2 regions of the Sanguibacter biliveldensis genome follow, and region 1 is predicted to be linked to the other one. Evidence: riboswitches for the same ligand, from Rfam matches in the RefSeq annotation. Region 1 holds a riboswitch; the other holds the start of a gene.
What was found. A riboswitch is a leader RNA that binds a small molecule or an ion and turns the genes downstream of it on or off. The one in region 1 is predicted to bind thiamine pyrophosphate.

Region 1 (3,579 bases):
CTCGCGGACAGCCTGCTGCCTGTCGTCGAGGCGTGGCAGGTGGTAGAAGGGGCCGAGCGAGAGCGACACGTCGAAGCTGTGGTCGGCCCAGCGGCCCAGGTCGCAGGCGTCGGCCTCGACGATCTCCTCGACCGCTGCTGCGTCGAGGTGGTCGCGCGCGATGGCCAAGAGCTCGGGGGAGAGGTCGGCCAGCGTCGGTCGCAGGCCTCGCTCGACGAGCCACTGCGTGTACCGTCCGGGGCCACCGCCGATGTCGAGCGCTGTCCCGGTCGACGGGAGGTGGGGTGCGAGCAGCGTGGTCGTGAGGGCCATCTCGAGCCGGCCGGCCGGGGTCGTCAGGCGAGCGAGCTCGTTCTGCCCGTAGCCGGCGTAGTAGGTGCGCACGTCGTCTCTGCTGGTCATGGGGACAGATCTTGCCAGACGAGGAGACGCCGTCGTGACAGCGAGGGCACGTGCTGCCGGTGCACTGTCAGAGTCCCCTCGCAGTCAGAAGTTCCAGCTGCACGCTGGTGGGACGGGCCAGCCGAAGGCCGTGGACGCGCGAGCGAGCGCGCCGGGATGTGCTCACGGACGCGGCCTCCGGAGCTCTGAAGAGATGCTTGCAGGCCGTGCCGGAGACGTCAGGTGGGCTCAGTGTCCGGTGGCCAGCTGGAGGATCTGGGCCCGCTCCAGGGAGGTGAGGTCGGAGAGCGCCAGGACTTCTTGCAGGATCGCGGACTTGCCCGCGATGTAGGTGGCACTGTCCATGCCGGGATCAGCCGAGAGCTCGATCTTGACGGCCGCGTAGCGGTCTCTGAGGTCTGCGTGGTCGCGGAGCACGCTGCGGACCGCGAGGTGGTTGCGGAGGTGGAGCGTCCCTTCCGTGCACACGTAGACGTGCCGGGTCGGCGACGCGTCGGGTGCACGGAACGCCTCGCGACCTGCGACACCGAGGTCGCCCCGGTGGGCGTACCCCGCCGTCCCCAGTGCCTCGATGGCCTCGGAGACGTGCTCTTCAGACACGATCACGTCGATGTCCAGGACCGGCTTCGCAGCGAGGCCAGGGACAGAGGTGGACCCCACGTGCTCGATCGCCCGGACAGGGACGTCTGCCAGCGCAGCCTGCAAGGCTTCGGACACAGTCTCGAACTGGAGGGGCCACTGGTCGGAGTACTCGACTACCTCGATCGCCATCGGAACATCTTTCCACGGCGCAGACCCACGAACCGCGCAGCCCCGAGAACCACGTGGTCCCACGTCCGACCTGGGTGAGGTGGGTGCCGCGCGGCCATCAGCGCTCTGCGCTGCGCACCCGGTCGTCGAACCCGAGGGGCCACGTCGGGTGAGGCCATAGTGATGACGTCGCGCCGAGCGGCGAGCTCCTCCACGTCCACTCCCAGTGTGGCCGTGCGACTTCCCCCCGTGCCCAGCGGGCGGAGGGGAGGCTCGTGCAGGTGCGCAGTAGGGTGGCCGTACAAGCACGTGACACGGGGTGCCCGCGAGGGCTGAGATCACACCCGTCGAACCTGATCTAGTTCGTACTAGCGAAGGGATGTCGCGCATGACGCGCACGCCTGCACACCTGATCGACCTCACCTGCTCCGCGCTCGACGAGCTCCGCGCCCAGACGCCGCTCGTCCAGTGCCTGACCAACTCCGTCGTGACAGGGTTCACCGCCAACGTCCTGCTCGCGCTCGGCGCGGCACCGGCGATGGTGGACCTCCCCGGGGAGGCTGGACAGTTCGCGCACGCTGCCTCCGGGGTGCTGGTCAACCTCGGCACCCCGACCCGAGAGCAGCGCCCGGCGATGCTCGAAGCCGCCGCAGAGGCTCGCCGGGCAGGAACACCGTGGGTGCTCGACCCGGTGGCCATCGGCTCGCTGCCCGTCCGGACCGCGCTGAGCCGGGAGCTGTGCGACCTGGGCCCCGACATCGTCCGCGGCAACGCCTCAGAGGTGCTCGTCGCGGCGGGTGCCGGAGTCGGCGGGCGCGGCGTGGACTCGGTGGCCGACGTCGAGACGGCGCTGGTGCCAGCCGCCGAGCTGGCGCTGCGGACCGGCGGGGTGGTCGCCGTCTCCGGTCCGGTCGACGCCGTCACCGACGGGCGACGGACGGTGCGGATCTCGAACGGGACCCCGCTCCTGACGAGGGTCACCGGTGGTGGGTGCGCGCTGGGTGCCGTCATGGCGGCCTTCGCCTCGGTCGACGAGGACAGGTGGGCGACCACCGTGGCCGCCTGCCTCGTCTACACGGTCGCGGCGGGGATGGCGGCCGAGTCCGCACCCGGCCCGGGCAGCTTCTCGGTGCTCTTCCTCGACGCGCTCGCGGCGATCGGGCCGGACGACCTCGCTCGACGGGCGATGCTCTCGTGACCGCGGACCTCTCGGTGTACCTCGTCACGGACTCCGCGTCGGCGTCCGCGGCGGGCCACGACCTCGTGAGCCTGGTGGGGGAGGTGGCGCGCGCCGGGGTGAGCGCTGTGCAGGTCCGGGAGAAGGACGCGCCGGCGGCGGTGTTCCTCGAGACGGTGCTGCGCATCTCCGCGGTGCTCCCTGAGGACGTGGCGCTGATCGTCAACGACCGGGTCGACGTCTTCCTCGCCGCCCGCAGTGCCGGTGCCCGCGTGACCGGGGTGCACGTCGGCCAGTCGGACCTGCCTGTCGAGGCGGTCCGGAGCCTCGTCGGTCCTGGTGCGCTGGTCGGCGTGAGCGCGTCGAGCGCGGAACAGCTGCTCAGCGCAGCCGCGTCCTCTGCGCGGGTCGACTACGTCGGGATCGGGGCGCTCCACCCGACCCGGACGAAGTCTGACGCGCCACCCGCCCTGGGCCACGAGGGCTTCGCGCGTCTGGTCCAGACGACTCAGCTGCCAGCCGTCGCGATCGGAGGAGTCGGCCCGGCCGACCTCCTGGCTCTACGCCGTGCCGGTGCGGCGGGTGCTGCTGTCGTCTCGGGGCTCTGCTCGGCCGCAGACCCCGTCGTGGCCGCCCGAGACCTGCGTGCGGCGTGGGAGGGGCGGTCATGAGCACCTCGATCCCGAGAGTCCTGAGCATCGCCGGGACCGACCCGACAGGCGGTGCCGGCATCCAGGCAGACCTCAAGAGCATCGCGGCCAACGGTGGGTACGGCATGGCTGTCGTGACAGCACTGGTCGCCCAGAACACTGTCGGGGTGCGGTCGGTCCACGTGCCGCCGGTCTCGTTCCTGCGCGAGCAGCTCGACGCGGTGAGCGACGACGTCGGGATCGACGCCGTGAAGATCGGCATGCTCGCCACGGCCGAGGTGACGATCGCCGTCGACCAGTGGCTGGCCAGGGTGAGACCGCCGGTCGTGGTCCTCGACCCTGTGATGGTCGCCACGAGCGGTGACCGGCTGCTCGACGCGGAGGCCGAGCAGGCGCTGGGCGACCTCGCGCGGCGCGCCGACCTCGTCACCCCGAACGTCCCCGAGCTCGCGATCCTCGCGGGCGAGCCTGTCGCGACGAGCTGGGACGCGGTCCTCGAGCAGGCGGCACGGGTCTCGGCTCGCTACGGCGTCCTGGTGCTCGCCAAGGGAGGACACCTGCGCGGAGCGGATCTCCCTGACGCCCTCGTCGACGCCGCGG
Region 2 (3,579 bases), 2.1 Mb from region 1:
AGACCGTGCACCCGCGCATGCCCGAGCTGCGCAGCCGGGCGTGGATGCCGCAGCCGAAGCCCTCCGTGAGGTTGCCGCAGGGGTCGCCGGCCGCCTTGGTGAAGGCGAAGTCCGCCGACCGCGCGAAGGGCAGGGCGACGCAGCACAGACCAGCGCAGCGTGAGCAGTCGGCACGCAGCGTCTCGGTATCGCCCGAGGCGGCGGGGCGGGCGCCGGCGCTCGTGCCGGTCTGGGCCAGCGGGAGGAGGGGACGGGGACGATCAACGGTCACGGGTGGGGGCTCCGACGGGGGACGTGGGGTCCCAGTCTTGCACCGCCCTCGTGCCCGTGGCTCCTTCTTTGTGACTGCCCGCCTGCGTGCTCGCCTGACTGCCCGCCTGACCGCCCGCCGGTCAGCCCAGCCCGTCCCACCCGCTCGACGAGTCGTCGAGCAGAGCCGGGCACGCGCCGCCCGGCTCGATCACCGGCTCGAAGTGCCACAGCTCGTTCGCGTAGACCCTGCACAGGCCCAGGTCGGCTCCGTGCTGCTCGAGCCACAGGGCGCCGTCGGTCGGGCCGACGTCGATCGCACGACCGGCGACGTGCGCAGAGCGTCCCGGCGGCAGCACCCACCGCCGGGCCTCCTCGAGCGAGCCGTAGCGCTCGACGGCCGACTCCACGAGAGCGGCCTGGTCCTCGGCGGAGCGCCACCCGGAGGTCAGCGTGAGCGTGACCCCGTCGGCGGCCGCGGCCTCGACGGCCAGCGCGAACCGCCGCTCGAGCTCGGGGTCGAGACCTGTCGCCGGAGATTCCGCGACGCCGCCGTCCTGCGGCGCCGAGGCCGCGCCGCTGCCCGCGCCGTCTCCCTGCGGTGCGTCGGAGCGGCCAGAGACGCCGAGGGCGACGGCTGCGAGACCGAGGACGACGACGGCCACGGGGACGGCGACCAGGAGGGCTGTGCGTCGTGGGTTGCGCACCGCGTGCTCGGGGGACTCCTCGTCGGGCAGGGGCCACGAGGCTGGCGGTCCGGCGGCGGGAAGGGCGGGAGGTGGAGGTGGCGACGGCACGACGCGGACAGCCGGGCGCGCCTGGGGGGTGGCGGTCCGCTCGGCCGACGACGGGACGGGTGGTGACACGGCCGGCGTGCCGGACGACGCGAGGGAGCGCGCGGGGATGCCGACCTCGCGCACGGTGTCGAAGGGCACCACGTGCGGTGCGTTGGCCCGCACGTGGGTGCGCCGCCGTGGCGGTCCGTCGACCTGCGCAGGCGGCGCGCTCTCGGCGGCGCCGCGCCGGGGGATGCGGGGCCGGCTCGTCGCCTGGGAGGAGGTCATGGTGACGATCCTCCCGTCGGCACGTACCGCAGGGCATCAGCCCGCGGGCTGATCTGCGCCGGTGCCCGCACGTGCGGGCGGTCCCGCGGGAGGGGCCGGGGTCCACCCTGGGGCTGACGCTGTGCCGAGCCGACGCCGCGAGGACCTGACGCTGTGCCGGGCTGAGCCTGTCTCGACCCACGGCCTGGCTGGTCAGCGAGCCCCGGTGCCCCCTAGGGTGGTGCCTGAACACGGGAGTCCGGTGAGCCGGGCTGAGAGGAAGGTTCTCAACCTTCGACCGTCGAACCTGATCTGGATCATGCCAGCGCAGGGAGGCATCTCTTACGTCACCCACGCACGCCTGCAGCAGCGGGCGTGCGTCGGTGACGCCCGTGCCCCACCTCGAGACGAGAAGGGCACGACAGTGCACACCACCACGCACCGCACCTCATCCGCACCCACCCCGGCCCAGCAGCCGAGCCCCACGCCTGCCGAGCTGGGTGTCGGCGCGCGCGTCACCCTCTCGGTGATGAGCTCGGACTACGTCCGCATCATCACCGGTGCCCTGGCCCAGACGCCGACCGACGGGCTGACCGTCGAGACCGACCCTGTGAGCACCCGGGTCGCCGGACCCGAGCAGCGGATCGCCGAGTATCTCTCCGCCCTGGTCGCAGCAGCCGGCCGCAGCGGGGAGCACGTGTCAGCCAGCATCATGCTGTCCCGCGGGTGCCCCGGGGAGGTCACCTGCGACCTGGCCGGGGGTCGGGCGCTGCCGGCGGCACCCTCGGTCGTCCTGGAGGCGACGGGGGTGGAGGCCGTCGCCCAGTGGGCGCTGTACCCGCTCGCCGACCAGCCGCTCGCCGGCTCGGGGGCGCCGGACCACATGCGTGACATCTACGCCGCGATCGAGCAGGCGCGCGCAGCCGGGACCGTCGTCGGCAGCGACCACTACGTCACCCGGCTCGCGGGGGACGTCGCCGACATCCTCACCACGGTGGTCGGTGCGTGGCAGAGCGTCGGGAGGACGGTCCAGCACGTGACCACCCACGTGACGCTCTCCGTCAACAGCCCCAGCCTCCGCGGAGGTGCCGACGGTACCGACGGCACCAGGACCGCCGGCAGCCCGCAGCCTGGCGCCACCGAGACCGAGACCGAGACCGAGACCGACGGCGAGGCTGCCCGATGACCCCCGAGCAGGCGGCCGGCAAGGCCGCGCAGGACGTGCGTCAGGACCGCCCCGCCCGCTCGCGACGTGCGCCCTGGAGCCTGAAAGAGCTCATGCTCGTCGTCGTGCTGGGTGTCGTCTTCGGGTTCTTGTACTGGGCGCTCGTCCAGGGATGGATCGCCTTCGCCGCGGTCACCGGGCCCTTCGGTGACCTCACCCAGCACGTGCTGCTCGGCGGCTGGCTGATCGTCGCGCCCGTCGCTGTCGCGATCATCCAGCGCCCCGGTGCCGGGGTGGTCGCCGAGGTGCTCGCCTCGGTCATCGAGGTCGTGTTCCTCGGGTCGGCCGTCGGGCCGTTGCTCTTCGTCGCCGCAGCGATCCAGGGGGCGGGCAGCGAGCTGCCCTTCGCGCTGACTCGCTACCGGAGCTATTCGTGGTTCACCTACGCACTGTCCGGTGGGCTGGGCGCCTTCGCGGTGTTCTTCTTCAGCGCCTTCAGGTCCGGCTGGTACGGCACCGACCTGTTCTGGACGCGCCTGGCCATCCAGGTGGTCTCGGGGGTCGTCCTCGGCGGGCTGCTCGCCAAGGTGGTCGTCGACGCGCTCGTGCGCACAGGTGTCGTCGACAGCTTTGCCGTCGGCCGCACGGCCTCGCGGTGACGACCAGCTCGGGTCTCGCGGTGACGACCGGTCCGGGTCTCGCGGGGATCACCCTCTCGGGTGTCACGGTCACCTACCCGCGCAGGGACCGCCCGTCCCTGCGCGGGGTCGACCTGCACGTCGCCGCGGGGGAGCGGGTCGTCGTCCTCGGGCCCTCAGGGGCAGGCAAGTCCACCCTGCTGCACCTCGTCGCCGGGCTCGTGCCGCACAGCACCCCCGCGGAGGTCGAGGGGACGCTGGTCCTCGGGGGAGACGGGGAGCACCTCGACCTGTCGAGCCCTGTCCACGAGCGCTCGGCCCTCCTCGGGGTCGTCGGGCAGGACCCCTCGGCCTCGGTCTGCCTGCCGCAGGTCGACGCAGAGCTCGCCCTGGTCCTCGAGAACCGCGCCGTCCCACCCGCCCAGATCGGTCCGCGGGTCGGGGCGGCCCTCGAGCAGGTCGGCGTGGGGGACCTGGCTCAGCG

Region 2: it holds a riboswitch for thiamine pyrophosphate, as region 1 does, so the genes downstream of both, SANBI_RS03910 (YkoF family thiamine/hydroxymethylpyrimidine-binding protein) here and thiM (hydroxyethylthiazole kinase) in region 1, are expected to answer to the same signal.

What each region holds. Positions count from the first base shown of each region.
Region 1 is NZ_CP138359.1:3,006,140-3,009,718, reverse strand. Features, by position in the region: gene SANBI_RS13160 (class I SAM-dependent methyltransferase) at 1-402, opposite strand, end outside; gene SANBI_RS13155 (GrpB family protein) at 631-1,173, opposite strand; TPP riboswitch at 1,458-1,549, shown strand; gene thiM (hydroxyethylthiazole kinase) at 1,541-2,350, shown strand; gene thiE (thiamine phosphate synthase) at 2,347-3,000, shown strand; gene SANBI_RS13140 (bifunctional hydroxymethylpyrimidine kinase/phosphomethylpyrimidine kinase) at 2,997-3,579, shown strand, end outside.
Region 2 is NZ_CP138359.1:909,532-913,110, forward strand. Features, by position in the region: gene SANBI_RS03900 (pentapeptide repeat-containing protein) at 1-271, opposite strand, end outside; gene SANBI_RS03905 (M15 family metallopeptidase) at 393-1,313, opposite strand; TPP riboswitch at 1,543-1,643, shown strand; gene SANBI_RS03910 (YkoF family thiamine/hydroxymethylpyrimidine-binding protein) at 1,612-2,478, shown strand; gene SANBI_RS03915 (ECF transporter S component) at 2,475-3,116, shown strand; gene SANBI_RS03920 (ABC transporter ATP-binding protein) at 3,137-3,579, shown strand, end outside.